Linked DNA regions of Thermochromatium tepidum ATCC 43061. Each later gene encodes a partner of the first gene's protein in a complex. Links are inferred from orthologs where the notes say so. Each region holds a gene or a part of one and is shown on either strand. Other genes may lie near its edges.

The links.
Region 2: the proteins of pabB (region 1) and E6P07_RS02755 are in contact, whole or in part, in a solved structure (PDB 8RP0), measured with the Escherichia coli proteins. The link is inferred for Thermochromatium tepidum ATCC 43061 from one-to-one orthologs.

The regions. Positions count from the first base shown.
Region 1 is NZ_CP039268.1:2,220,459-2,235,399, forward strand. What follows is about bases 8,927-11,847. They hold pabB (aminodeoxychorismate synthase component I), read right to left. Parts: upstream 11,162-11,847; coding sequence 9,692-11,161; downstream 8,927-9,691. Other genes in these bases: E6P07_RS10220 (hypothetical protein), read right to left, coding at 8,927-9,584; E6P07_RS10230 (ArsR/SmtB family transcription factor), read right to left, coding at 11,184-11,522; E6P07_RS10235 (ATP-binding response regulator), read right to left, coding at 11,544-11,847. Outside these bases: E6P07_RS10190 (diguanylate cyclase domain-containing protein), read right to left, coding at 1-858; E6P07_RS10195 (CHASE domain-containing protein), read left to right, coding at 1,218-3,389; sodium:proton antiporter NhaD, read left to right, coding at 4,173-5,582; E6P07_RS10215 (phosphomannomutase), read right to left, coding at 5,805-7,292; more of E6P07_RS10220, read right to left, coding at 7,314-8,926; more of E6P07_RS10235, read right to left, coding at 11,848-12,386; E6P07_RS10240 (hybrid sensor histidine kinase/response regulator), read right to left, coding at 12,383-14,830; E6P07_RS10245 (peroxiredoxin), read right to left, coding at 14,837-14,941. UniProt on the Escherichia coli protein: Part of a heterodimeric complex that catalyzes the two-step biosynthesis of 4-amino-4-deoxychorismate (ADC), a precursor of p-aminobenzoate (PABA) and tetrahydrofolate.
Region 2 is NZ_CP039268.1:582,188-597,131, forward strand. What follows is about bases 6,837-9,760. They hold E6P07_RS02755 (anthranilate synthase component II), read left to right. Parts: upstream 6,837-7,969; coding sequence 7,970-8,551; downstream 8,552-9,760. Other genes in these bases: E6P07_RS02750 (putative nucleotidyltransferase substrate binding domain-containing protein), read right to left, coding at 6,837-7,808; trpD (anthranilate phosphoribosyltransferase), read left to right, coding at 8,553-9,575. In the rest of the region: E6P07_RS02725 (type II secretion system F family protein), read right to left, coding at 1-348; type IV-A pilus assembly ATPase PilB, read right to left, coding at 369-2,084; E6P07_RS02735 (LabA-like NYN domain-containing protein), read right to left, coding at 2,110-2,943; acs (acetate--CoA ligase), read right to left, coding at 3,172-5,118; E6P07_RS02745 (exonuclease domain-containing protein), read right to left, coding at 5,264-5,941; more of E6P07_RS02750, read right to left, coding at 5,943-6,836; indole-3-glycerol phosphate synthase TrpC, read left to right, coding at 10,008-10,805; cAMP-activated global transcriptional regulator CRP, read right to left, coding at 10,812-11,468; E6P07_RS02775 (OsmC family protein), read left to right, coding at 11,615-12,034; coq7 (2-polyprenyl-3-methyl-6-methoxy-1,4-benzoquinone monooxygenase), read right to left, coding at 12,044-12,697; E6P07_RS02785 ((Fe-S)-binding protein), read right to left, coding at 12,723-13,964; E6P07_RS02790 ((2Fe-2S) ferredoxin domain-containing protein), read left to right, coding at 14,116-14,445; E6P07_RS02795 (type II secretion system F family protein), read left to right, coding at 14,534-14,944. UniProt on the Escherichia coli protein: Part of a heterodimeric complex that catalyzes the two-step biosynthesis of 4-amino-4-deoxychorismate (ADC), a precursor of p-aminobenzoate (PABA) and tetrahydrofolate.

The DNA.
Region 1 (14,941 bases):
CTTGGCCTCGTAGAGCTGGGCATCTGCGGCCGCGATCAGGTCGCTCGCCACCATCGGGGGTCTCGGGCGACAGAGCGCCGCGCCGAGACTGATGGTCACCCAGGGCGAGGCGCTCGATGCCCCGTGCGGGAGGTGCTCGGACTCGACGCTCACGCGCAACTGCTCCATGAGCTGCGACAGGCCCGCAGCCTCGATCCCAGGCAACAGACACACGAACTCCTCCCCGCCATAGCGGGCGGCGAGCTCGCCTGCCCGTCGCATCCCCCGGCCCAGGATCTGCGCCAGACGGCGCAGACAGTCATCGCCGCTCAGATGGCCATGGGTGTCGTTGAAGCCCTTGAAGTGATCGACATCGATCATCACGATCGCTAAGGCATTGCCCAAACGGAGCGCGCGCCGCCACTCTAGGTCGAATTGGCGGTCGAAGGCGCGCCGATTGGGGAGCCCGGTCAGCCCGTCGAGCTGGGCGAGCTGGGCGAGCTGGGCGCGCTGGTGCTTGAGTTCGAGATGGGTCTGGACGCGCCGCCTGACGACGGCCTCTTTGAACGGCTTGGTGATGTAATCGACCGCCCCCAACTCCAGTCCGTGCGTCTCGTCCTCGGTCTCGGAGAGTGCGGTCACGAAGATGACCGGGATGTCGGCGAGATCTGGATCGGCACGGAGCGCCTGGAGTGTCTGATAGCCGTCCATCCCAGGCATCATGATATCGAGCAGGATCAGATCCGGGGCCGAGGCGGCGGCAATCTTGAGTGCCTGACGGCCGCTGGTGGCGACCGAGACCTCGTGCCCATCGCAAAGCATCATCTGACTCAACACCCGGATGTTGTCCGGGATGTCATCGACGATCAGGAGTCGCATCGCGGTCCTCGATCCGGCTCTATGCCATCCCGCCGACCTGGGTGGACAAGGGTGATCCGGGGTATGCTCGCTCTACGGCCCTCGAGCCATGGATGCAGACCCTCTGTAAGGTTTCGGTCAATCAGGCCCGGCATAGGGTGGTATACGGCATTCTAAGGCGATTCCCAAGACAGGGCCAGCCCCTGGGGAACAGGCCGATCTGATCTAGCCTCCTTGCGCGGATCGGCCTCCAGACTACTAATTGACTGGATTTTACTGGCTCGCAGGGACGATGGTAGGTGAATGGATCGGCGTTTCCACAAAAACCCCCTAGGACTTGCATGCTGAACCCAGCGTTTCGATTCAGATCCGTACAGGCCGTGCCCGCTTGGCTGGTCTGGCCCGGTTTGATTCTGATCGGCGGCCTGATGCTCAGCTGGATGCTGGGGGTACACCTGCGCGCACGCGAGCGTGCGATGGAGGCGGCTGAATTTGCGCTGCAGGCCGACGAACTGACGCACGGGTTGCAGGATCGGCTGGCGGCCAATGTGCAGATCCTGCGCGGGGTGGCCGGGCTCTTCATGGCCAGCGAGGGTGTCGGGCGCGATCAGTTCCACCGCTATGTAGAGACACTGCGTCTGAGTACGCACTATCCAGGCATCCAGGCCATCGGTTACGTCACCCTGGTGCTGGGACCCGACAGGGAGCACCATGTCGCGCTCGAACGCGCCCAGGGTCTCACCGACTACGACATCCGACCGCCTGGCGTTCGCGAGCGCTATTCAGCGGTCATCTATGTCGAGCCGTTTGACGCGATCAACCGCCAGGCGCTCGGTTTCGATTGTCTGACCGAACCCATTCGCGCCGCGGCCGCCTGGCGCGCGGCAGAGCGCGATCAGGAGACCGTCTCCAAACAGGTGAGACTCAAACAGGATGAGGGGTCCAGTCCGCGCGCCGGGGTCATCCTGTTCGTTCCGGTCTATGCCCCCAACCAGGCGCGAGAGACGCTCGAACAGCGCCGCGCGGCGCTGCGCGGCTGGGTCTATGCGGCGCTGCGCGTCCAGGATGTGGTGGAGACCCAGTTGAGTCAAGCAAACGGCCTCCTGTCGCGCCTCTCGCTCAGGGTCTACGAGTCCCCGACGCCCAGCCCCCAGGGCCTTCTCTATACCTCGACGCCGGCGCCGAGCCCAGTGCTGGACCACCTGGATCTCTGGCGGCGGGTTCGCATCGCCGATGCGGACTGGGGCGTGCGACTCCAGGCACTTCCGAGCTATCTGGCAGGGACGCGAGTCCAAGCAGGCAGCCAGGCCCTGATGGGGGCCGGTGCGCTGTTGACGCTGGTTCTGTGCCTCTTCTTGGCCGCCCTCCTGCGCAGTCATAGACGCACCGACCTGGCCCTGGCCGAGACCCATCGCGTCAATCAGGCCCTGAACCAGCGCACGCACGAGCTGGCAGCGAGCGAAAGGCGGGTGCACGCCAAGATGGAGGCGCTGATCCAGGCCAGAGACCAGGCCGAGGCGGCCAATCGCGCCAAATCGGTGTTTCTGGCCAATATGAGCCACGAGATCCGTACCCCACTGAACATCATCCTCGGCTTCGCCCAGGTATTGACGCACGACCAGGCCCTGAGCACCAATCAGCGTCAGGGATTGGCAAGCATCCGTCGCGCCGGCGAGTCCTTGCTGACGCTCATCAATGATCTGCTCGACCTGGCCAAGATCGAGGCCGGGCGCATGCATCTAGAATGCGCCATCTTCGATCCGCGCCGTCTGATCGAGGAGACCCTGGACCTCTTTAAGCCGCTGGCCCAAGAACGCGGCCTGGAGCTGATCCTGGAGGCCGGCGCGCTGCCGGCACTCATCCAGTGCGACAAGGTGCGTCTGCGCCAGGTCCTCATCAACCTGCTCGGCAACGCCATCAAGTTCACCGAGACCGGTTCGGTGAGGCTGCACGTGGCTTCAGACCAGGCCGGTTGGTTTGACTTCAACGTCATCGATACCGGGATCGGTATCGCCCCGGAGGAGCAGGCGCGCCTCTTTCAGCCGTTCATCCAAGCAGACAGCGGCGGTCGGCAACGGCAGGGTACCGGCCTGGGTCTGGTCCTGAGCGCTCAATACGTTCGACTCATGGGCGGGGAGCTGACCCTGGAGAGTAAGCCCGGACGCGGGAGCCGTTTCAGCTTCAGGGTGCCGTTTCAGTCCGTGCCGGACTGCGAGGGCGCGCCCGCGTCCAAGGTCGCGGACCCGAATCTGGGCCCCGAACGCCGACCCAGCGCCGCCGACCAAGACGAAGGGGCCATGATAGACCCGCCGCCTGGCGTCGCTGCAGGCCTTGCGCCCGAGTCCGTTGCGGTACGGCTGGCGCACTATCCTGACACCTGGCTGGAGGCGTTGCGGTATGCGGTAAAAATAGGCGATTTCGTGCGCATCGGCAGGCTGCTGGAGCAGATCGCCGGACAGGATCCGGCGCTCGATGAGACCCTTGGACACTGGGCCTATGTCTTTGATCAGGAGGCCTTCCTCAAGGCGCTTGACGGCCAACGCCGATCCTGAGAATCCTTGGCCACCCCCAGGTCCTTGACGTGCAACAGAGGCAACGAGATGTCGATGCCTGATCGGATCAAACTCAACGGCGACCTCAGGGACGGGCGGTTCGAGTTTTTGCGCGATCTTGAGTGCGAGTTGCGATGAGAGCCGAGCGGCGCGCGACCTTCCGGCATGACCCGGTGCGCCTCAAGTCCCGTCCTTCAGGGCCGGATCGGGGCGCGCGGACGGCGTAGGCATCCCTTGGACGATCGATGCGGTGTCTGCTGCTGCTCGATGGATTGGCGCACGATGGAAATCGGCGCACCGCCGCAAGATGAGGCGAAGAAGTAGAACGGCAACCCTAGGGTCCTTCGCGCAACTCTTGGAATGACATCTAAAGGAGCGCTGAATAACTCCCCTCCCCCGCCCGCGGTTACCCTATGCACACATTATTTTTTGGCACGGAATTTGACTTTTCCATGAGATTTCCAGAATGAGGGGTGACTCATGGAGAAGGCGGTGGAAGCCCCAATCGCGGCTAAAGCCGCTCCTACCACCGCTTCGGCACGCGCCATGGCAGCAAGAGCGCCTTTTAAGCGCGATGCCTATCTTTGTTTAGGGCCGGGTTAATAAGCAGCGTTCCTCTAGCATCAGGGACTCGACTTAGCCTCGCGCTGGCGGCGAGTCTCTTGAGCGGGACCAGGGGGTGGTCCTGGCTGGACGCGCCATGACCTTCGACGTACACTCCCGCCTGCCTGGCTCTCTGCCATCGTGTGGGAGCCGTCCCAAGCACCCGCGCGAGGCCCGCCCATGCCCCTTGTTCAACCTCTATTCATCGGACTCTTCGCCTTACTGGTGCCGACCCTGGCCCTGGCCAGCGGTGAGGTCGCCGCCCCCCCATCCATCGACCTGACCGACCAGACCGTCGGCTATCTCGCGCTGCTGATCTTTTGCATTGCCTATCTCTTGGTCGTGGCTGAGGAGTTTCTGCATCTACGCAAGTCCAAGCCGGTCATCATCGCCGCTGGGCTCATCTGGTGCCTGATCGCCTATGCCTATATCCAGCAGGGCCAACCACATGCCGCCGGCGAGGCGGTGCGCCACACCCTACTCGAATATGCCGAGCTGATGCTGTTCCTGCTAGTCGCCATGACCTACATCAACGCCATGGAAGAGCGGCGGGTGTTCGATGCCTTGCGCGCCTGGCTCATCCGCAAGGGCTTCGGTTTCCGCTCGCTGTTCTGGATGACCGGTACCCTGGCGTTCTTTATCTCGCCGATGGCCGACAATCTGACCACGGCGCTCCTGACGTGCGCGGTGGTATTGGCCGTCGGCGGCGACAACCGCACCTTCGCCACCCTGTCTTGCATCAATATCGTGGTCGCGGCCAACGCCGGTGGCGCCTTCAGCCCCTTCGGCGACATTACGACGCTCATGGTCTGGCAGAAGGAGGTGCTGGATTTCTTTGACTTCTTCAAGCTGTTCGTACCCTCGCTAGTCAATTATCTGGTGCCGGCGATCCTGATGTCTTTCGCCGTACCCAAGATCAAGCCCGAGGCGCAGGGCTCCAACATCCACCTGAAGCGCGGCGCGCGACGTATCATCCTGCTGTTTTTGCTTACCATTGCGACGGCGGTGAGCGTGCATCACTTCCTGAACCTGCCGCCGGTCATCGGCATGCTCACCGGTTTGGGCTATCTCCAGATCCTCAGCTATTTCCTACATCGCACGCATGCTAGATGGCACAAGCGCAATGAGGATCGTGCCGCCCTGATCGGCGATATGACCCCCTTCGATGTCTTCAACCCGGTCGCACGCGCCGAGTGGGACACCTTGCTGTTCTTCTATGGCGTGGTGCTCTGTGTCGGTGGATTGGGTCAGATCGGGTATCTGGCGATGGCCTCCGAGATCATGTATGAGCACTGGGGACCGACCCTGGCCAATGTCGCCATCGGTCTGCTCTCGTCCATCATTGATAACATCCCGATCATGTTCGCGGTGCTGACCATGATGCCGGACATGAACGACACCCAATGGTTGCTGGTGACCTTGACGGCAGGCGTCGGCGGCTCGCTGCTGTCGATCGGCTCGGCGGCGGGTGTGGCCCTAATGGGACAGGCACGTGGCACCTATACCTTCTTTGCGCATCTGGAATGGACGCCGGCGATCGCGCTCGGCTTCCTGGCGAGCATCGCCGTCCACTTCTGGATCAACGGCTGAGGTGAGGGAGTGCAGGCTGGCATGGACAAAGTCGCCGCTTGCGGTTATAGTCGCGCGCTTGTCGCCGGCTGCGTCTGCGGGTCGGCACTGCCCCGGAGAGGTGCCAGAGTGGCCGAATGGGCCTGACTCGAAATCAGGTGTACGCGCGAGCGTACCGTGGGTTCGAATCCCACCCTCTCCGCCATTCACCCTTAGTTGTAGGGGCGGGTTCAGAACCCGCCCCTATCGCCATGTAGCCAAGGTCTCTAAGGCCATTCGCACCATGACCTCAGCGCGTTCGGGACTATCGGCCTCGGCATAGGCCCGCAGTTCGGGGGCGTTGCCCGACGGACGCAGATGCAGGATCTCACCGCTTTCGAAGGTGAGGCGCAGCCCGTCGGTGTCGTCGAGTGTCGCAATCGGGCCAAAGTCCTTGCCGAACGTGGCTTCGATGGCAACCTTGTCGCTTGTCCTGTTTCCCGTATTCAGAGCGGCCAACCGCGCCCGACTGAGTTCGGTCGGAAAATCCTTGAGCCGATCGCTGTGGGTGAAGCGTTGGGGCAGACCATCGGCCAGGGCCGAGACCGGCTGACCGCGCTCCACGGCGTCAATCAAGATAGTCACCGCAACCAGCAGTGCGTCGCGCGTCGGGAGCGCCGACAGCACGCCACCCTCGGCGTTCACCAGCGCACTGGCGAGCAGAAAGCCGCCATTGGCCTCGTAGCCGGCGACCGGTTCAAGTCCAGCCTCTATCAGACGCCGCATCCCCTCGATGACGAAGGGCGAGCCGATGCGGGTCCGTAATACCTGCTCGAAAGACCCGCAGCGTTCGACCAGCGTGTTGCTGCTGACCGGTGTGGCCAGTGCCCGGATCCCGAGCCGGCGCGCGCACAGCACACCGGTGAGATCGCCGCGCAGCCACCGACCCCGCTCATCGGCGATCAAGGGACGGTCGCCGTCGCCATCGGCTGAGATGAGGGCATCGAACCGACCGCTCGCGGCCCAATCGCGCGCGCGTGCCTGGTCCTCGGGTCGCACGGCCTCGGTATCGACCGGGATGAAGGTATCGGAGCGTCCTAGCCGTGTGACCTCAGCCCCGAGTGCAGAGAGCACCCTGGACAGGGGGTCGCGTGCGACGCTGGAGTGTTCATAGACGCCAACCCGCAGTCCTTTGAGACAGTCACGTGGAAAGAAATCTAGGTAGCGGGCGATGTAGGCGTCGCGTGCTGAGTCGTCGGGTGCGGGCAACACCCAGGTCTGGTCCTGGCTAAAGGCACCGTCGGCGTCGAAGAGTCCCTCGGGCCGGACGACCGTCTGGGCACGGATGCCCTCCTCATCGGGCTTGAGGATCTCGCCGCTGGGTAGGTTGAACTTGATGCCGTTGCGATCGGCTGGGATATGGCTGCCGGTGACCATGAGGGTTGGGATCGACCGTCCGAGGCCATAGCCAGCCACGGCTGGGCTTGGGATGAGGCCTAGATTGATCGGTTGCCCACCCTGGTCGCGCACGGCACGGGCACAGGCCACCATGATGCGCGGGGTGCTGGGACGCAGGTCGCCACCGATCCCCACCGCCTGGCCGGGCGAGAACGCCTGGATCTCGGTGAGGTAGCTCAAAAAGCCGCACGTGTAGGCATAGCAGACCCAATCGGTCATCCGCTCGACCAGACCACGCGCGCCGCTAGTGCCGAATCCGACCCCGCTTTCGGCCATCAAGTCGCTTATCTGCATCCCAAACTCCTTATGGTGTGATCAGTCTGCCGTTTCGGGTACCGGCCCGTCGGCCGCGTCGGGCGCCTGTGCGCTGCGCGCGGGCAGGCGGGTCTCGGTCGCGGGTTCGCCGACCTCGGCCAGGGGCGCTGCCGGTTCGACTGCCGGCATCTCTGTGCCCGGTTGCGGCATCAGACGATCGATCCAGTCGGCCAGATCTCCATTGCACCAGACCAGGATCAGCCCGGCCAGCAAGACGAGGAGCACCAGATCGGTCATCCAGGGACACCTCTTATCGGCGTAGGGATCGCGCAGCGAGCGCACAGCGCCCTTTGGCCACGGCGCCATCCTGGTGAGTGTGGCGCCGAAGCGGGCGCTGATCCTGGCCTGGGCATTGACCGCCCAGCCGTTGGCCTCCAGCAACGGGTTCAGCGTGCGTTGGCGCAACCTCAGGTGTGCCAGCAATACCGAGGGCCCTGAGATCGCTCCCATCAGTCCCAGCAGCCCCACCAGGACCCGCCACTCGTAGACGAGTCCCATCCCGACCGTCGCCAAGCTGATCGCACCGACCACACCCACCAGCAAAACACCCCCAATCCAGACACCTGACCGCGTGCAGCGCACAGGCGGGTCCGTCCGGCGGCTGCCCTCAGCTAAAGCAGGTCTGACCTCAGCAGTGACGCCCTCCATCGTCTGGGTGATCAGACGTACCAGCCCTCTGTAAGGCGACCAAAAGGCCCTCCAGACGCTCAGCGGCTGCTCGATGAGCTTGACCACAGTCGCATCCCAGTCGGCCCCATCGCGGTCGTAAAAGATGCCGTGGTGACCGACCGCAAGCCTTCCGCCCTCGCCAGCCGTAAGGGCGGCCACAATGGTCAGGGTCTCGGTGCCGCCGCCCGCGGGCAGGCGCCGCCTACAGTCGCAATAGACCAGATAGATCTGGCTGAACTGGGCCAGGGCCGCGTGTCGCTCAAGGTCATCGACACGCACGCAGAGGTCGCATGCGTACCCGTCCAGATAGAGGGTGCCGGCCTGGAACACCGCCTTGCGTCCCGGTGTGTAGAAGTCACGCAGCGAGACGAAGTTCTGGAGCAGCGGCTCCAGGTGCTGGTAGTAATGCACCAGCCGGTCGACCGAGTCGATGGCATCCGATACCCCGGCCAACTCCAGATCCTGCTCGATCAGATCGGCGATCGCGGCCTGGAACGGTCCCTCGACCAGGGCCCGCAGCCGGGTCGCGCCCAGCGGGGCGACCAGGGCGCCGCGTCGATGGGCACGCCAGACCGCATGGGCCTCAAAGCGTGCGCTCAGATCCAACCATTGCGCCTCAGTCAAACACTCGATGTCGCCAAGCAGCGGCACCACCACCCGGGTGCGAAAGGCATCCAGCTCCCGCGCCCAGCGCGGATTGACCCCCTGACGCAGCGGTAGCGGACGCCCAGGCTCGACACGCGCCAGCGGAAAACCCGCCAGTGACTCGGTGGCCGACGACAGGGTCTGGTTGGCCAGGGCGGCATAATCAGCCGCGGACGGGTTGAGTCGCTCGGTGGCGCGCTGGTCGTAGTCGGCCAGTCGGGCTCGGGTGAAATAGTCGTCGATCTTGGTCTTGACCGACTCAAAAAGCTCAGCCGCCGACTCCGTGTCCTCGCCGAGCGGCAGGATGTTGATCGCATCGGCCTCGGCCTGAGCCCACCATTCCAGATACTCGCGCGCCTCGGCGAAGAACCGCGCGCAAAGTTCCCGATCGATGCCCTCCTCGCCGCTGCGGTCGGGGCGCGAGCCGACACAGCGCATGATGTCGCTGATCGCCTGGGCGACCGACTCGTCGCGGGCCGCGCTCGGCTGCACTACACCATCGCCGTTGAAGCGCGACCCGGCGAAGATCTGGGCCGTATTGGCCGTCTCGTCCGCCGTGATGAGGGTCGACTCGGTGCGCCCCAGGTTGTCGAGGATGCGCCAGGCCGAGGCCAGGATCAGGCGCCCTTCCTCGGTGCCGTCGTCGATGGCGTCCAGCGGCAGGCCGGCCTCGTGCTTGAACAGATCGCCCGGATCCTTGAGCCGGCGGCAGGTCCAGCGCACGGACTCCTTGATGTCATCGATGCAAATACGCCCATCGCCATCCCTATCCAACAGATCCAGGGTATGGCGATCGAACTCGAGTCCTTGGGTCGGGCAACTCAAGACCGCCCAGAGCCTGGGGTCGAGTTCAGGCAGATGGCGGATGTCCTCGCCCGAGTCGATCATGACCTGATCGAAACCGCCAAATCGATTGAAGCGCCAGCGATGGGCTGGACGATGGGTGTCTACAGACATGGATCCGGTGTCCTTCTTGACTGACGCCCCTCCTGACAAGGCGAGGCCAGGGGTGGATTGTCGGTCGATCAGACTGGATCGGGCAAGGGCGAGTCCGGCGGCCTGGGTTAGATCCGCTCAGACGACACATTCGGGATATCGTCTCTACAAGCGAGAGGGTCGGCTCGCCCACGCGGACAAGCATGGTCTTGGGCGCACAGCCGATGGAGCGGCACTGAATGTTGTACGTCCGATTGCAGGAGTTCGAGCAAGGGTGCGGCCTTGTGGTAAGTCTCGCGATATTCGGACGCGGGATCGGAATCGATGACGATACCGCCGCCGGCCCAGACCTGGGCGACACCTTGAGACTGGATCAGGGTACGGATGACGATGTTGGTATCCATGGCCCCATCGAAGCCCAGATAGCCGATGGCCCCGCAATAGACGCCGCGCCGATCGGGCTCCAGTTCCTCGATGATCTCCATGGCGCGGCGTTTGGGCGCGCCGGTGATCGAACCGCCCGGGAAGGCGGCGCGCAGCAGGTCGAGCGCTGTGCGTCCAGCCGCCAGCCGCCCCCTGACCGTACTGACCAGGTGATGGACATGGGCGAAGGTCTCGACCTCGAACAGGGCGGGCACCTGGATGCTCCCGATCGCACAGACCCGACCCAGGTCGTTCCTCAGCAGATCGACGATCATGACATTCTCGGCCCGTTCCTTGGGGCTCAGGCGCAGCGACTCGACCAGACGGGCATCCTCAGCCGGATCGTCCGCACGCGGGCGCGTGCCCTTGATCGGGCGGGTCTCGACCCAACCGTCGCGCACCTGGAGGAAGCGCTCGGGCGAGGCGCACAGGATCTGAACCCCCGGTAGGTCCAGATAGGCGCCGAAGGGGGCGGCGTTGAGCGCCCGCAGCCGCTGATAGGCCGTCCAGGGGTCGCCCCTAGCCGGGGCGGCGAAGCGCTGGGCGAGATTGACCTGATAGCAGTCGCCGGCGATCAAATACTCCCGGATGCGCCTCAGGGCCTGGAGATAGGCCGCAGGCGTCAAATTGGACTCGATCGGACCGAGTGTCTGGAACGGCTCGCGGGCCGGGCGTGCGACCGGCGCTACCAGCCGCGCCGCCCAGGTATCGAGCCGATGGGCATCCCAACCGACCAGACAGGCACGCCCCCTGACATGGTCCAGGATCAGGGCCCAGTCATAGATCCCGACCATAAGCTCAGGGAGGCGGTCGGCATCACGCGCGCGATTTGGCAACGGCACGAAGCGGCGCGCCAGGTCGTAACCAAAATAACCGATCGCCCCACCGATGAAGGGCAAGCCGGGCACAGTCTCGCGCTTCGGCCCCAGGAGCTCGCTCAGTAGCTCGAATGGATCGGCAGACGAGCGCCCGCTCAAACCCCAGGCGCACCACTCGCTGTCGGCACCGCGTGTCACCAGGGTTGCGACCGGAGCGGCCGTTAAGATGTCGAACCGCCCTTGGTCGCTGAACGGACGCCCGCTATCGAGCCACACCGGCCAGGGGTGGTCGAGCAGGCGCTCCATGTAGCGACTGGCATCGGGTCGATAGGCGAGATCGCGGACGTGAGGAGACATGCCCCAAGGCCGGTGCGGCCCTTCAGCGCGGTGCGCGATCGTCGAGATTGGCCGGACACAGGACCTCGCGCATGATGCCGATCAGTTCGAGCAGCTGCGCGTTGCGGATGCGGTAATAGATCCGGTTGGCCTCCTTGCGCGCGACCACGATGTTTTTATTCCTGAGCTGTTCGAGGTGTTGCGAGATGTTGCTCTGCGAGGTTCCAGTGCGCTCGACGATCTCGCTGACCGAGAGCTCATTCTTGCCCAGCGAACAGAGGATCTTCCAGCGCAATGGGTGGGCCATCGCCTTGAGCGCGTTGGCGGTCAGGGTCGTGTCTTCATCCTCTTGGGGAATTTCGGGGGTACTCGATTCGTTCATCCTTCACTCCTCCATTTGTTTTTAATCAGGCTCGACGCGGGTATAGCCCGTCATGTCCTTGGCGATACAGATGATATCGCTGATCCGGCCCTCGCCATCCTTCACCGCGGTGCGCGAGAACAGGATCGGCACCCGCCGCCCGTCGCGGGCGATGAAGCGTGCCTCGATCTTGCTCAGGGCCCCGGTACGGATCAATGCCTCCAGCCAGAGACCCATGAAGGCGCCGGCCTGTTCGTCGCCCTCCTCCTCGAACACGTCGCCGATCGAGAGACCAAGTAGCTCCGCCTCGCTGTACCCCAGCAGGCGCTGTGCAGCCGGGTTGGTCAGCTTGATACGTCCGTCCGGCTCCAAGACCAAGAGCGCCTCGCCCATGTGGGTGATGATGTTCTCCAGATATTGGCGGGCCTCGGCCAGTTCACGCGTGCGCTCGGCGACCTTGAGCTCCAGGGTGCGATTGAGGGCGCGCTCCTTTTCGATCAAGCGGAAATAGGTACTGATCTTGTTGATGAGCTGGGCGTCCTCGATCGGCTTGAGCAGATAGTCCGCCGCGCCGATCGCAAACCCCCGGCGCTGGAACTCCTCGGACTTGAAGGCCGCGGTGAGGAAAATAATCGGGATGTCGCGCGTGCGCTTACGCAGCTTCAGGAGCGAGGCGGTCTGGAAACCGTCCATCTCGGGCATCTGCACATCGAGGATGATGAGATCGATGTCGGGGTGCGCATGGGTCAAGGCGATCGCCTCCTGACCTGAACTGGCCTCGAGCACGGTGACATCGAGATGGCGCTCGATGAGCGTGCGCAGGGTAAAGAGGTTGTGGGCGTGATCGTCGACGATCAGGAGCTTGAAGCCAGAGTAGCGCGTCATGTCCTCTCCGTTGCATGACCAGGGGCGGAGGTCCGGGGCCGTTCATCGAGCAGAGGCCCCGGGAGGGCCGAGGTCGCTTGCCCCAGCACCTGAACCAGCAGGGCCGTGAGCGCCTCGGGGGCGACCGGTTTATTCAGGCGGGCGACCTCGCCGCCCCTCGGACAATCGGCGAGTCGCGGATCGGACCCTGGGTTCACCATGACCGCCACGACCGGATGTGGCCATGAGGTCTCGATCAGGAGGGTCTGGATCGTATCACAGGTCGTCTCGGTGGACCCCGAGACGGCCAACAGGATCAGGGCGCAGCCCTCGCCTTCCTCGCGCAGCGTCTCCAAGGCCTCATCGAGATCGGCAGCGGTCTGGACGCGCAGGCCGCGTCGCGACAGCTCGGAGGTGAGCTGAACCAGGGTCTTGACGTCGCGTTCGATGATGAGCACCCAGGGCGTCCCCGGCCCAGACAGGGGCTCGGTGCCGTCCTCGACCTCCGTGCCCACCCCCTCGATGGCCTCGAGTGGCCCAGGGGTCAGAGGGACTGACTCAAACCGCGTCTCGGGCACCGAGGCCCCAGTATCCGGCGACAGCGCCAGCGGCAACAGCAGCGAGAAGCGCGAGCCAAGACCCGGCGTGCTCTCGACCTCGATGACACCGCCGAGCAGGGTCGCCAGCTCGCGGCTGATCGCCAGACCCAGGCCGGTGCCGCCGTAGCGGCGGCGCGTCGAGCCGTCGGCCTGCTGGAAGGCCTCGAAGATGATCTCTTGCTTGTCGGGTGGGATACCGATGCCGGTGTCGATCACACTCAGCATCAATGGCCGGTCCGATTCGGGGCGGGTGCCGACCTCGACCCGGACCTCGCCGCGTTCGGTGAACTTGATCGCATTGGCGAGAAAGTTCTTGAGGATCTGGCGCAGCTTGTCGCGATCGGTCTGAAGCGAGTCAGGTGCGCCCGGCATCAGCCGCAGGATCAGCTCGACCGGCTTATCGGCGAGCTGGGGGCTAAAGAGCTCGATCAGGTCCTCCAGCATCGGCCTCAACTCGACTGGCTCTGGATTCAGGCTGAGTCGTCCGGATTCGATGCGCGAGATGTCGAGGATGTCGTCGATCAGCGCCCGCAGATCGCGCCCGGCCTCATGGATGACCTGGGCCTGACGGCGCTGGATCGGATTCAGACCATTGTCCTCGGCGCCGAGCATCTTCGAGAGCAACAGGATCGAATTGAGCGGCGTGCGTAGTTCATGACTGACATTGGCCAAAAACTGTGACTTATAGCGGTTGGACTGTTCTAACTCGCGGGTATGGGCCCGTGCCACGCGTAGATGCTCGGCATGGGTCGCGGCCAGCTCGGTGAGGCGCTCGCCGAGTTCACGCAGCTCACGCGGCCCGCGCCAACTGAAACGCAGGGGTTCACCGTCGTGCAGGATGTGCTGGATACCGCCGAGCAGCTCGTGACCGAAATGCTCGACACGCGCCGCGATCCAGCGTGCGAGCACCATCACGGCCAGCACCAACAAGGCGATGATGCTCAACACCCGCACGATCAGCTCGTTGCGGAAGGCATCCAGGGGCGAGGGATCGACCACACGCCCGACCCAGAGTGGGAAGCCGTCCTCGGTCAGGAACATGGGTACCCACAGCATCTGCCGCCCCTGTTCGTTCTTCCACAGCGCCAGCTTGCCTTCGCTAAAGATCGCCGCCAGCCCTGGAAAGGTTTCAAAGGCCTCCGGTTGACCGCTCGCCGGCTGACCGGGGCGCAGATAGCTGCCGTCGTGATTGACCCAAAGGGTATTGCGGTAAAACTGTGCCAATCCGCCGACATCGATGGTCAACACCACCGCCCCCTGAGCGGAATTGCCCGGCTCACCACCGATCAGGCTGACCAGATTGAGCGTCATGAGTCGGCGCGGATCCTCAACGCCGGCTTGGGGATCGATCCGGATGCGACTGACCATGACCGCGCCGGGCTGGCTCTGCAGGCCGGCATCGAGGAACTGACGGTTTGGTAGCTGGGGCGGCTGGGCGGTCGGGCGCCATTCTTGGGTGCGCGCATCGCGCACCAACCAAAAGCGCTCCTGTCCCTCGGCGTCGAAGAACAGGATCTGGATGACGTCGCGCTGATCGGCCAGGATCTGGTTGATCCAGGTGGTATAGCGCGCGCGCGCCAGGTCGATCTGACCCGACTCGCCGCGCGCGCCCAGGATCAGCCCCGGCTCAGGCAGCTTGGCTAGAAAACGGATCAGCTCGTGACGGCTGGCCAGATGCTGGTCGAGATCGCGGAAATCGGCACGCAGATTTTGCAAATAGGCGCGCTGATAAAAGAGCGCGGTACGATCGAGCACCAGCGGCAGATTGATGAGCGCGGCCAGGATCAACGGCATCAGGCCGAAGATCAGCAGGAACAGCAGGATATAGGCGCGCAGCTTGAGGTCGGGTGCACGGATCTGGGGCATCCGGGGTCAGAGTGCGCGGACCAGGTCGAGTACCTGGGCGGCGTGACCCTTGGGCTTGACGCCATAGAGGGCGTGACGCACGACACCGGATTTGTCGACGACGAAGGTCGA
Region 2 (14,944 bases), 1.6 Mb from region 1 along the record:
GATGATGTCTTGCATCTTCGGGTTTTCGTGTCCGCGCCCGACGATGTCGAAGGCCTGCACCAGGGGCACACCCGCCGACATCATGGTGGCGAGCTGACGGGTGAAGACCGAGAGATCCTGACTCGTGATCTTCCTCTTGCCGCTGCCGAACAGCGGCTTGGGCTTGACCTTGACACTGATTGGGTTGACGCCCTGGCGACGTAGATCGGCGCGCACCGTATTGATGTCGGTGGCGCGCGACTCGCCCTTGAGCCGCGCCCCGCGCCTGTCGGTGCCCTCCCAGATGAAGATCCTGGCCTCTTCGGGCTTGGGTTTTGGCTTCGCTTTAGTCGTGGTGGCAACGGCCATGACAGAGCCCTCCTCAGGGGTTAATCGGTGGTGACCCGGTTGACTTCTTCTAGGCTGGTGATGCCGGCCTTGACCTTGCGCAGTCCGGAGGTGCGCAGATCCGAGATGCCTTCGCGTCGGGCCTGCTCGGCCAGCTGCATGGCATTTCCGCCCTCCAGGATCAGACGCGAGGTTTCCTCCGAGACCGGCATCACCTGGAAGATACCGACACGTCCACGATAACCCTTGTTGCACTTGTCGCACCCGACCGGACCATAGATGCTCAATCCGGCGTCGATCTCCTGGTCAGTGAAGCCCTCTTCAAGCAGGGTCTCCCGCGGCAGATCCAGAAGTTGGCGGCAGTGCGGACACAGCCGCCGCACCAGACGCTGCGCCATGATGAGCAGTACGGACGAGGCAATGTTGAAGGGCGGTACACCCATGTTGGCCAGACGGGTCAGGGTCTGGGGCGCGTCGTTGGTATGCAGGGTCGAGAGCACCAGGTGTCCGGTCTGGGCGGCCTTGACGGCGATCTCGGCGGTCTCCAGGTCGCGGATCTCGCCGACCATGATGATGTCCGGATCCTGGCGTAGAAAGGCGCGTAACGCGGCGGCAAAGGTCAGGCCGCTCTTGGGGTTGAGATTGACCTGATTGATCCCGGGTACCTGGATCTCGACCGGGTCCTCGACCGTGGAGATGTTGACCTCGGGGCGGTTGAGCAGATTGAGGGCGGTGTAGAGCGAGACGGTCTTGCCCGAGCCGGTCGGGCCCGTGACCAAGATCATGCCATAGGGTTTTTGGATCGCCTTGAGAAAGGCCTTGCGCTGCTCGGGCTCGAAGCCGAGTTGATCGACCCCGACCTGGGCCGCACTGGAGTCGAGGATCCGCAACACGATCTTTTCGCCATACAGCGTGGGCAAGGTGTTGACGCGAAAATCGATGTCGCGATTGCGGCTGAGCTTGAGTTTGATACGTCCATCCTGGGGCACGCGCCGCTCGGCGATGTTCATCCGCGACATGACTTTGAGGCGTGAGGTGAGGCGATTGGCGATGTTGAGCGGCGGATTGGCGACCTCGCGCAGCAGTCCGTCCTGACGAAAGCGGATGCGGAAAAACTTCTCGAACGGCTCGAAATGGATGTCCGAGGCCCCGGACGTGATCGCATCGACCAGGATCTTATTGACGTAGCGCACGATCGGCGCCTCATCGACGGCTGCGTCTGGGTTTTCGGTGTCATCCTCCTCGCCGCCCTCGATCTCGAGCTTTTCCAGTTCGGCGTCGGCGAAGTCGCCGACCATGCTCGTATCCTGGGCCTGGATCGCCTGATGGATGGCCGCACCGAGCTTGGCGTCCTCAACCAGGATGGGTTCTGTGGTCAAGCCCGTGTTGAAGCGGATCTCCTCGAGCGCCTGCTCGTTGGTGGGGTCCGAGACGGCCAAAAACAGCCGGTTGCCGCGGCGCATCAGAGGCAGTGCCCGATGCTTGTTGATCAGCCGCTCGTCGACCAGGTTGAGCGGCAGCGCGGAGAGATCGAAGGCATCCAGATCGAGCAGCGGGACACCGAACTCCTGCGCGGCCACGACGGCGATACGGCGACTGTCGAGGATCTTCTCCTCGACCAGATGCTGCACGAAGGTCCGTCCCTTGCTCCGGGCCTCTTGATAAGCCGTCTGCATTTGGAATTCGGAGATGAATTGATCCTTGACGAGTCGCCAGGCCAAGCCGGAGGGTTTGAGTGTGACCGCTTCCTTCGCCATCTGCAGCTCCGGAGGTTGGTGTTCGCTAACGGTTGACCGAGAAGGCCAGTCTCACGTTGTTGGCAACCAGTCCATTGTCCTTCTGTTCGCTCTCATTGACATAGAACTCCAGTATGGTCTCACGATTCATCAGCTGATCTTCGGTCACCTCGTCGGCAACCTCGTTGGCATGGCAGAAGACGCTGATATAGGGTGAGTCGGGCTCGCGCGGATCTGTGATCCAGAGATTGCTCGAGATCTGATTCATGAAGCGCAGGAAGCCATAGCCCTTGTCGGGGAACCACTTGGTGCAGACCCCACGCACGCAGGATCCGGGCTTACCCCAGTCGTTGCGCGGTTCATAGGAGATGGGGAGCAGGTCCGGGATGAGAAAGCCCGAATAATAGGCATCGACCCGCTGCTGGAGAAGACGCGAGACGTTCTTGAATCCGATCAGCTCGACCCGGCAACCGGCATTTTGCAGGGCCTCGACGACCTGCAAGAAATCGCCGTCGCCCGTGACCAGGAGCACCTGATCGAGCCGTCCGGCCTGGAGCATGGCATCCACGGCCATGTCGAGATCGGCATTGGCCTTGGTAGTGATATTGCCGTTTTCGTCGGTGTAGCGGCGCACGGTCTTGGCGGTGATCTTCCAGCCAAAGTCTCGCACCATCTGCTGATAGGCCTGGGCCTTCTTTTTATATTCGGGGTCCTCGCGCGCGCGCTCGGCATCGAAGGCCATATAGGTGTTGAGACGTTGCAGCACCCCGCCATTGCGCGCGGCGAAGCGCCGCAGGATGTCGTAACGCATCTGATAGCCGCCGTTGTAGCGCACATTCTCGGCGTCGACAAAGACTCCAACTCGAAAACCAGAAGACAAGATGAACCTCTGAAGATGTAAAGATTCAAACCGCATCCAGTGCCAAAAACACTATCATCGTAGTGTTTCCGGTCTAGCCGGCGGGGTGAGACACGGCTTGAAGCCTGTTATAAATCAATCCACCGAAATCCATTTTGGTCTTTCAACCATTCCATCAGGCTTGTTTAGCCCGCTCCCTCTCGATGACGAATGGTGCGGCCCGGACGCGCCGGGCCACAGACGCGCCTCTTACTTGACGGCGCGATTCGCAATCAGATCTTCGACCACGGTCGGATCGGCCAGGGTCGAGGTGTCGCCCAGCGAATCGATCTCGTTGGCGGCGATCTTGCGCAGGATGCGGCGCATGATCTTGCCCGAGCGGGTCTTGGGCAGACCCGGTGCCCACTGGATGATGTCGACGGTGGCGATCGGACCGATCTCGCCGCGCACCAGTGCCACCAGCTCCTTCTTTAGCTCGTCGGTCGGCTCGACCCCGGCCATCGGGGTGACAAAGGCATAGATGCCCTGACCCTTGATGTCGTGCGGATAGCCGACGACCGCCGCCTCGGCCACATGCGGGTGCAGCACCAGGGCCGACTCGATCTCGGCGGTGCCGAGACGGTGCCCTGAGACATTGAGCACGTCGTCGATGCGACCTGTGATCCAGTAATACCCATCGGCGTCGCGGCGTGCACCATCACCCGTGAAGTAATAACCCGGATACTGCCTGAAGTAGGTGTCGACATAGCGCTGATGGTCGCCAAAGACGGTGCGCATCTGCGCTGGCCAGGGTTGAGTGATGACCAGCGCCCCCTCGCCCTCGCCCTCGATCAGCACGCCGGTGGAGGCATCGACCAGTGCAGGCACCACGCCGAAGAAGGGCAGGGTGGCCGAGCCAGGCTTGAGCGGGGTGGCACCCGGAAGCGGGGTGATCAGATGGCCGCCGGTCTCGGTCTGCCACCAGGTATCGACGATCGGGCAACGCCCCTCGCCGACCACGCGATAGTACCATTCCCAGGCCTCGGGATTGATCGGCTCGCCGACCGAACCGAGGATGCGCAGGGATTTACGCGAGGTCTTCTTGACCGGTTCATCGCCGGCACGCATCAACGAGCGGATCGCCGTCGGGGCGGTGTAGAAAATCGAGACCCTGTGTTTGTCGACCACATTCCAAAAGCGCGACATATCCGGATAGTTCGGGATGCCCTCGAACATCAGCGTGGTCGCGCCGTTGGCAAGCGGCCCATAGACGATATAGGTATGACCCGTGACCCAGCCGACATCGGCGGTACACCAATAGACCTCGCCCTCCTGGTAGTCAAAGACATACTGATGGGTCATGGCGGCATAGACCAGATAGCCACCGGTGGTGTGCAACGCCCCCTTGGGCTTGCCGGTGGAGCCTGAGGTATACAGGATGAACAGCGGATCCTCGGCGTCCATCTCCTCAGGCACGCACTCAGGGGCGGCGGCGGCGATGGCCTCGTGATACCAGACATCCCGCCCCGTGACCCAATCGACATTGCCGCCGGTGCGTCGGACCACGATCACCGTGGTGACATTGGGGCACTCGCGCAGGGCGATGTCGACGTTCTTCTTGAGCGGAACCTGACGTCCGCCGCGTACGCCCTCATCCGAGGTGATGACCAGCTTGCACTCTGAGTCGAGTACCCGGTCGCGCAGCGAGTCGGGCGAGAAGCCACCAAAGACCACAGAATGGATGGCACCGACACGGGCACAGGCGAGCATGGCGACCGCGGCCTCGGGGATCATGGGCAGATAGATACACACCCGATCGCCCTTGTTGACCCCATATGACTTGAGGACATTGGCCAGCCGGCAGACCTCGGCGTGCAGCTCGCGATAGCTGATCTGGCGATCCTCGTTGGGATTGTCGCCTTCCCAGATGATGGCGACCTGGTCGCCGCGCGTCTCTAGATGGCGGTCGAGACAGTTATAGGAGGCATTGAGCTTGCCGCCCTTGAACCACTGGATGTGCAGATCCTCAGCCTGGTAGCTGTAGTCCATCACCGAGTCCCATTTGCGGCTCCAGGTGACGAACCGCTCGGCCTGCTCGCTCCAGAAGCCGGACGGGTCTTCGATCGAACGCCGATACATGGCCGCGTACTGCTCGGCATTGATGTGGGCCTTAGCGGCGATCTCGGCGGGGACCGGATAGACTTTTTCTTCCGACATGGATCAGTTCTCCTCGATCTCTATCTGGGGGTGTATGGCTTGGGTCGACGGGCGATTGTCGTCGGCGTTTCGAGCGAATTCGTCGACACAATACTAAACCTTGGCCTGAGTGGCGATCTAGCCGAGTCGAGGCATTTGGGCCTCGTCAACACAAAAACTCCGATAGCCGCAGCCGCTTGCCGTCGTCGCGATAGGCGGCCTGGGCCAAGAATAGCTCGGCGGCCGCGAGTGCGTCGCTCAAGGCGTTGTGGGCGCTGTGGCGCGGTAGATTGTAGCGCCCGGCGAGGGCATGCAGTCGCAGGTCTGAGGGTTTGCACGGGATCTGGCGTCGTTCTAGGGTCCGATAGGCCAGTGTCTGGGTATCGATGATGCGCAAGGGTACGGTCTGGCCCCAGCAGCGCTTACAGGCATTGGCCAAAAAGCCCCGCTCGATGCTGGCACAGTGTGCGATCATCGCCCGTCCGGCGAGCGCGGCCAGCACCTCGGCGAGGACCTCTGGCAAGTCCTTTCCGGCAGCGGCTTGATCGTCTGTGATCTGGTGGATCACGGCGCTCGATTCTGGGATCGAGCGGTCGATGCGCACCAGATGATGGCGTGCGCTCGAGAGATCGATCTCGGGTCCGTGGAGCACCACATAGCCGACGCTCAGGATCAGATCCCGGCGCTGGTCGAGCCCGGTGGTCTCCAGGTCGAGGGCCAGATACTCGACGGCGCGATAGTCGGCGCGCGGGCTCGGTAGGGGTCGGGCCAGATAATCGCGCACCGGTCCCGGTGGCGCGCGCCTGTGACGCCAGCGTTGGGTCCAGTCGGTCAGGAAGGCCATCTCAGGTAAACCGCCCAGTCTGATAACGCTGTCCGAGCGCCTCCTGCATGGTATTGATCAGGACGAAGGCATCCTTCAGGTGTCGGCGCTCGAGTGGCGAGAGCGCATCCGGCGCGAGGAAGTTGTCGGGCGGCTGACCCTTGCGCATCTGTTCGGCCTGGTGGCGCATGCGCAGGGTGGCGATGAGTTCGAGCGCGTCGATCAGGTTGGCCGCGCCGTCGCGGCTCAGGGCACCGCGCTCGGCGGCGGCCTGGAGCCGCTCGTTGGTGTTGTTCTCGAGGATCCCGGCCGAGAGGGCATAGACGCGCGCCAGGTCGATGATGGGGATGAGGCCGCGATGTTTGATGTCGAACGTATGGTCGTGATCGCCGCCCTGGATCAGTACGATGTTGCGGAAGAAGCCCAAGGGTGGACGATTCTTGAGCGCGTTGGCGGCCATGTAGGCGATAAAGATCCGGTTGGCGCGCGACTTCTCGATGATGCGCTCGTGCAGTTCCTCGCATAGCCCCTTGGGATCGCGCAGCGAGCGCATGTCGAAAAAGACGCTCGACAGCATCAGCGCCATGGGTTCGGGCTTGAGGATCCAGTTGGAGAAATACTTGTTCCAGACGCGCAGCGTCTGGCGCCATTTCGGGTTGCTGGCCATGACCTCGCCCGGGCAGTAGACAAAACCGCAGGCGTTGAGTCCATCGTTGACGAAGCGGGCCAGGGCGGCGAAATAGCCCTCGTCCTCGGGTTTGGCCTCGTCGGAGATCAGGAGCGCGTTGTCCTGATCCGAATGCACGGATTGCTCGCGCCTGCCCTGCGACCCGCCCAGGAGCCAGGCATAGGGGACTGGGGGGGCGCCGAGCCTGGCCTCGGCCAGTTCGATCAGACGCAGGGTGATGGCATCGGTGATGGCGCTGATCGCCTGTCCGACCTGGGTCGCGGTGGCCCCGCCCAGGATCAGGTGGATCTGAAGTTCGGCGATCTTGTTCCCGATCTGCGCGAGGGTCTCGATGGAGTCGGCACGATGGATGTCACCGACCAGATAGATGGCGTTGGCGCTCTGGAGGCGGGTGAAGTCGGTCGAGGAGATCAGTCCCACGACCCGCCCATCCTCGATCACAGGTAGATGGTGGATATTGAGCCTGGTCATGGTGATGAGTGCCTGGAAGCCGAGCGTGTCCACATCGACCGTAGTCAGGGTCTCGGTCATGATCGAGCGCACCGGCTGGTCGGTCGGGCGCCCGACGGCGATACAGCGGTTGCGCAGATCGCGGTCGGTGACCAGGCCGACTAGACGCTCGCCGTCCATGATCAGCAGCGAGGAGGCATGGTGTTCGGACATCAGGCGCGCGGCCTCGCGGATGCTGGTCTCTGGGCCTGTGGTGATGGGTGCACGCCGGATCAGGTCGCGCACCCGCACCGTCATGAGCCCGTGGCCGGTTGGTGGCGACTCGATGACGACGTCGAGTGCCTTGCGCAGCCGACGCGAGGTCGATTGCTCGAAGTGTTCGGCAAAGGCGGGATGCGTCGCACGCAACTCGTTCAGATCCGAGCAGGGCAGGACATAGACGAGCGTGTCCTCGACGGTTCTGCATTGGAGTCGTGGTTCGTCTTCCGTGCCCCGGCAATGTTGTTCGCACAGGTCGCCCTCGGCCAGCTTTCCGACCAGCTCGCCGCGCATGTTGCGCAGTTCCACCGCGCCGCGACGCAGGATGTAAATGCAGGGCGGGTCGGGTACCTCAGGCGGAAAGGGCGTGCCGCGACGGAAGTAGCGCACCGACAGACGGCGTGGAAGACGCGCCAGCGTCTCCTCGGGCAGCTGATCGAAGGGCGGATGACTGGCCAGAAATTCCTGGATCTCGATCAGTTCAACATCCATCGGTCGCTCTCATGCTTGCGGAACGGATCTTGGTTTGGGCAAGCCGGTATTGAACCATGAATCTCAGGCAGGCGGGCAGCGCAGACGCATTCCGGTTTCCGTTTGCGGGGCGTTTGGGCGAGAATGCAGCGTCGCCCCAAGAATCCTAGGATGCGCTGTCCATGCTGTTGATGATCGACAACTACGATTCCTTCACCTACAACCTGGTGCAGTATCTCGGCGAACTCGGTGCGGAGGTGAAGGTCGTGCGCAACGACGAACTGGGGGTCGAGGAGGCCGTGGCGCTGGCGCCCGAGCGGGTCGTGATCTCACCCGGACCCTGCACCCCGCACGAGGCCGGGATCTCGGTGGACCTGATCAAGCGCCTGGCTGGCCAGGTGCCGATCCTGGGCGTCTGTCTGGGCCATCAGGCGATCGGTCAGGCGTTCGGCGCACAGATCGTCCGGGCACCCGAGGTCATGCACGGCAAGACCTCGCCCGTCCATCACACAGGTCTGGGCGTCTTCACCGGGCTGCCCGATCCGTTCGAGGCCACCCGCTATCACTCGCTGGTGATCGCCCCCGAGACCCTGCCGGACTGTCTAGAGGTCACGGCCTGGACCCAGGGCCCGGACGGGACGCGCGAGTGCATCATGGGCGTGCGTCATCGCCGCCTGCCGATCCAGGGGGTGCAATTCCATCCCGAGTCCATCCTCACCGAACAGGGCCAGCGTCTGCTTGAAAACTTCCTGGAGGATCGCTGATATGGAGCTCAAGGACGCCATCGCGCGTTGTATCGAACGGCGTGATCTCAGCAGCGATGAAATGATGGCCGTCATGCGGACCATCATGACCGGTGGTGCCACGCCGGCTCAGATCGCCGGTTTTCTAGTCGCGCTGCGCATGAAGGGCGAGACCGTGACCGAGATCGCCGCCGCCGCCGCCGTGATGCGCGAGCTGGCCACCGGGGTTGATCTCTCTGGACTGGATCACCGGGTAGACATCGTCGGGACCGGCGGCGATGGCGTGGGCACCTTCAACGTCTCGACCACCAGCATGTTCGTCGCCGCCGCCGCCGGCTGTCATGTCGCCAAACACGGCAACCGCTCGGTCTCCAGCACATCGGGTGCCGCCGATGTGCTAGAGGCCGCCGGTGTCAGGCTTGATCTTAGCCCCGAGCAGGTCGCCCGCTGTGTGCGCGAGGTCGGGGTCGGATTCATGTTTGCACCCAGCCATCACAGCGCCATGAAACATGCCATCGCGCCCAGGCGCGAGCTGGGTGTGCGTACCCTCTTCAACATCCTGGGACCGCTGACCAATCCGGCGCGGGTCCCCAATCAGGTGCTGGGGGTCTTTGATGCCGAGCTCATCGAACCGCTCGCCCGGGTGTTGCAACGACTCGGAAGCCGGCACGTGCTGGTTGTCCATGCCCGCGACGGTCTCGACGAGATCAGCATCGCCGACACCACGGATGTGGCCGAACTGTGCGACGGCGAGGTCCATCGCTACAGCCTGCGGCCCGAGGATTTCGGGCTCCGGTGTGCGCCGCTGGATAGGATCCGCGTCTCTGGCCCGGAGGAGAGCTTGGCGCTGATGCAAAGCGTACTCGCCGGCGAGCCAGGTCCGGCGCGCGACATCGTGCGGCTCAACGCCGGCGCGGCCATCTATGCTGCCGGACGGGCCGGGTCGCTCGCCGAGGGTGTAATGCTAACGGCTCAGTTGATCGACAATGGCGAGGCCCAAGGGCGTCTGGAACGCCTGATCGCCCTGACCAAGGGGTTCGATTGACACTGATCTTAATTTTAAGGAAACGCCGATTCCATTCGTGGCAAAACCTTCTCCAGTAACCAATTGATTTTGTAGGAGCGGCTTCAGCCGCGATTGAGAGGCACGCGATTTATTCGGCGTTTCCTCAAAGAGGTGTCCCATAAAGACCATCGGTCAAGAAGGCTGCAACAGGCTTCGAGCAATCTTCCTGGAAGGCGTGAACGATAGGGCAATTTCAAGCCCTGGCCCTGTTTAAAGGTGGATCTCGGCAAGGCGGGTCGGCGGCTCTGTAGGGGCGCCGTAAGGCCCGATGGCGGGGCTTGTTGCCCCCTCAACCGCCCCAATCGCGGCTAAAGCCGCTCCTACGGGGTGCGGTGGTGGGGTAGGAGCGCCGTAAGGCGCGATCCACCTCATTTTTGAGGGCCGGGTTAATACGAGATGACGCAAAGGTCCATGACTCATACTGCGGATATCCTAAAGACGATCGTCCAGCGTAAGATCGAGGAGGTCGGCGAGCGCCGCGCGCGTCGGTCAGAGACTGAACTCAAGGCCGCGCTCGCCGAGGTCGGGCCAGTGCGCGGTTTTGCCGCCGCGCTTCAAAGGCGGGTTACAGCCGGTGAGCCGGCGGTGATCGCCGAGATCAAGAAGGCGAGTCCCAGCAAGGGCCTGCTGCGACCCGACTTTTATCCCGCCGCGATCGCGCTGAGCTATGAGCGCGGCGGCGCGGCCTGTCTCTCGGTTCTGACCGATGTCAGTTTCTTCCAGGGCAGTGATGCCTATCTCCAGGAGGCGCGCGCCGCCTGCGCCCTGCCGGTCCTGCGCAAGGATTTCATCATCGACCCCTATCAGGTGTATGAGGCGCGTCTGATCGGCGCTGATGCCATCCTGCTGATCGCGGCCTGTCTGTCCGATGCCCAGCTGGATGAGCTGAACGCGCTGGCGCATGCATTGGGGCTGGATGTGCTAATCGAGGTGCACGATGCCGATGAGCTCGCGCGGGCGCTCGCCGTGCCTGGACGGCTGATCGGGATCAACAACCGCGATCTGCGCACCTTCGAGGTGAGGTTGGAGACCACGCTTGGTCTGCTGGCGGCGATCCCGGACGATCGGTTGCTGGTCACCGAGAGCGGTATCCTGAGCTGCGAGGACGTCATGCGGCTGCGTTGTCACGGCGTCCAGTCCTTTTTGGTGGGCGAGGCCTTCATGCGTGCGCCCGATCCGGGTGTCGAGCTGAAGCGACTCTTTTTCTAATCGACCTCAGCGCGTGCCATAGACCACGACGGTCTTGCCCTTGACGCTGACCAAGCCCTGTTCCTCCAGGGTCTTCATCACCCGTCCGGCCATCTCGCGCGAACAGCCGACGAGTCGACCGAGCTCCTGACGGGTCACCCGGATCTGCATCCCATCCGGATGGGTCATGGCATCGGGCTGCTGACAGAGGTCGAGTAGGGCGCTGGCGATCCGCCCGGTGACGTCGAGAAAGGCCAGATCGCTGACCTTGCGGCTGGTCGTCTGCAGACGCATGGCCAGCTGTGCGCCGAGGCTGTAGAGAAAGTCCTTGGCCACAGCGGCGAGCTCATCCTCGAGCAGGCGGTCAAGACGCTGATAGCTGATCTCGGCCACCTTGCACTTGGTACGGGTGCGCACGATGACGCTGCGCGTCGTCTGTGGGATAAACAGCCCCATCTCGCCGATGAACTCGCCCTTATTGATATAGGCCAGCATCAGCTCACGGCGATCCTCCTCGTCGAGCACCAGGGCTGAAGCTGAACCCTCGATGAGATAGTAGAGGCTCTCTGCCGGTTGTCCTTGCCGGATGAAATCGATGTTCTTGTCATAGTTCTTGGTATGGCAGTGCGCCAGAAAGGGCTTTAGCCAACGGGGATCTTCCTTCGGCATTCGCTGAATGCTCATCGCTCGACCTCGACCTGGGTGGGCGAAACTGAGTCGATTCTAGGCAGGCTGGGTGGTGTTGTCGAACTTATGCTAGCCTTCCGTCCTCTCCAGGTTTGTGAACAGTCTAAATCATCAGATACAACGACCGACGAGATACTTAGGCTATGAAGGCACGGGTGAAATGGATCGATGGAGTCGCCATGCTGGGCGAGTCCGGCTCTGGGCATGGTGTGGTGATGGACGGCCCGCCCGAGTTGGGTGGACGCAATATCGGGGTGAGGCCGATGGAGATGCTGCTCCTCGGCCTCGGCGGCTGCACCCAGTTCGACGTGCTCTTGATCCTAGGCAAAGGGCGCCAGCAGGTCACGGATTGCGTGGTCGAGTTGGAGGCCGAGCGTGCCACCGAGGATCCCAAGGTCTTCACCCGCATCCATATCCACTTCATCCTTACCGGGCGCCGTCTTGACCCCAAGCGGGTCGAGCAGGCGATCCGACTGAGCGCGGAGAAATACTGCTCGGCCTCGATCATGCTCGGGGCCACGGCGAGCATCACCCATGACTTTGAGATCCGCGAGGCGTCCTAGGCCGCCTTCTCACAGCCAGTAGGCCGTGCGTGTCATCACGCGCGAGGTCAGTTTCATCGCCTGACGGATAGGCGCGGGCAGATCGGCCCCGCCCGCCGACTTGGCGACCTGGGCGTGATGGATCTCGTCGGCCTTCATCTGCTCCAGGATGGCTCGGCTCTTTGTATCCTGGGCCGGGATCTGGGCCAGGTGTTCATCGAGATGATCCTCGACCTGACGCTCGGTCTCGACGACGAAGCCTAGGCTCCATCTGTCGCCCGCCAGCCCCGCCAGTGCGCCCAGCGCGAAGGATCCGGCATACCAGAACGGATTGAGCAGGCTCTTGCGCTCGCCCAATTCATCTAGCCGCTCCTCACACCAGGCCAGATGGTCGTTTTCTTCCCGTGCCGAGCGTTCCAGACGGTGCCGGGTCTCGGGCCGTCTGGCGGTGAGCGCCTGCCCCTGATAGAGCGCCTGGGCGCAGACCTCGCCGGTGTGGTTGATACGCATCAGACGCGCGACATGGCGGCGCTGATCCTCGCGCAGCTCGGACTCCTTCAGGTCGGCGGCCGGATTCTTGCGCTCGGTGACACGCGGTCTGCCAAAGACGGTGCGCAGCGCCTGATCGACGCCGATGAGCAGCCGATCGATCTGGGTATAACGGCGGTCGTGCTGAGTGTTCATCGTTGAGGGTTTTAGGATTTACAAATCAGCGAGGCTCGGTGAGTTGGCGCGCCATCAACTCGACCGGATGTAGGACCTCGGTGGTGAGACCAGACTCGCGGATCCCGACGAGCAGGTGCAGCGCGCATCCCGGATTGATGGTCACGATGATATCCGGCTTCAAGTCCCGGATGAGGTGCAGCTTGTCTTCGAGCAATGCAGCAGCCATTGCTGGCTGCTGGAGCAGATAGCTCCCGGCGGCGCCGCAACAGCGGTCGTTGTCTGGAAGCGGCGCGACTTCTAGCCCGGGGATGCGCGCCAGCAGCCGATAGACGGCGGCATTGCCCCCGAGCAGACGTCGCTGCGAGCAGGGTTCGTGCACCAGCACGCGCCCTCGCCTCGGCGCCAGGATGAGCGTCTCGGGCCAGCGACGGCTGGCGAGATAGTCGCAGACCTCCAGCGTCTGGCTGAGGGCCGGATGCCCGCGTAGCTCGGCGACACAGGCACTGGCGACACCGACCAGTGGGCGTCCGCCGTGGATCTGGGCGCACCGTTCGCGGGCACGATCGGCCGCTTCAGGAAGGCCGTTGTGACGCTGCAGGGCGCCGCAGCAGACCGCTTCGGAGGCGATCCGGACCCGGAGTCCAAGCCGCTCGCAGAGGAGGCGCGTTGCCGCGATCGCCCCGCCTTGCACGCTCGCGCCCGAGCAGCCGATGAAGAGATCCAGGTCGGCGTCCGTGCTCGGTTGGGGTATGACCGGGCGGGCCGTGATGGCCAAGGACTCGAGCAGACGAGGATAGAGGGCGAACCTGCGGAGGCGATCCAGGCCAAGCCTCCCGATGAGCCGCGTCACCCCAGTCCCGACATAAAACCTGGCCAGCCGGGCGAGGGTGTCTAGGACGCGCGCCCTGCAGAGCGCACCGATCCAGGCCGACCTCCAGAGACGTCGCCAGAGCGGCCCTGTGGCTAGAGAGGCCGCACGGGCGCCGTCGAGCAGAGGTCCGTAGGCGACGAGCGACGGACAGACCGATTCACAGGCACGGCAGAGCAGACAGCTGTCGAGGTGCCCGGCCAGTCCAGGCGTCATCTCGAGCCGACCGGTCAGCCAGCCCTGGATCAGGGCGATCCGTCCGCGCGGTGACTCGGCCTCGTGGCGCGTCTTGAGATAGGTCGGGCAATGGGGCAGACAGTACCCGCACTTGACGCACTGGTCGGCGAGTCGGAGCAGATCCTGATTCGAGAGACGGGGTGTCGACCAGGTGGACGACAGCTTGAGGGGGGTATTCAAGGCGGAATCTTGACGGCAAAGTGTGATGGAGACAGACCACCGATCGGCGCACGGGCGCGCATCGGCATCATGCGGCAGCGCGGCTGGGGGCGTCATGGTAGTCTATAACTTCAGCTCCCGAGCTACAGAATACGACGACTCGAGTTCGACCATGGCACATTACAGTTATCACGTCTTTTTCTGCACCAACAGGCGCGAGGATGGCCGCCAGTGCTGTGCTCAGTCCAATGCCTCGAACATGCGCGATTATCTCAAGCGCCGAGCCAGGGAGGAGGGGCTGTCGGGGCCGGGTGGGGTGCGCGTCAACATCGCCGGCTGTCTAGGACGCTGCGTCGAAGGTCCTACCATCGTCGTCTATCCCGATGCCGTCTGGTACACCTACGCCGATGAGTGGGATCTGGAAGAGATCCTGAGCGAGCATCTCAAGGCTGGGCGCGTGGTCGAGCGTCTGCGGCTACCTGAGTCGGGAACAGCCGTCTGAGTTCATTGTCCCCTGTATCCAGGCCGAGTTCGCGCACTCCAGACAGGGGATGATGTCAAGCGGCCGATCGGCGGGTGTGACCGGAAGTATGCCCAAATTTTTCTACAAAGCGGTGAAGCTCGACGGCGAGCCGGTCGAGGGCGAGATGGAGGCCGCCGACGAATCGGCTGTCATCCACCATCTCCAGGTCCAGGGTCTGATTCCGATCGAGGCGCGCACGACCAAGGGCCTGACCTTCGGTCTTGGCCGTCGGCAGCGACGGCGTCTGAGCCAAAAGGAGATCAGCCTCCTGACACGCGAGCTGGCGACCCTGCTCGAAGCCGGCATGACCCTGGACCGCTCGCTGCAAATCCTCATCGATCTGACCTCCGAGGAGCATCTGGTGCGGCTGCTCTCGGATCTCCAAGAACGGGTACGCGGCGGCGCGACCTTCTCCAGCGCCTTGGAGGCCCAGGACCGTCAGTTTCCGCGTCTCTACATCAACATGGTACGTGCCGGC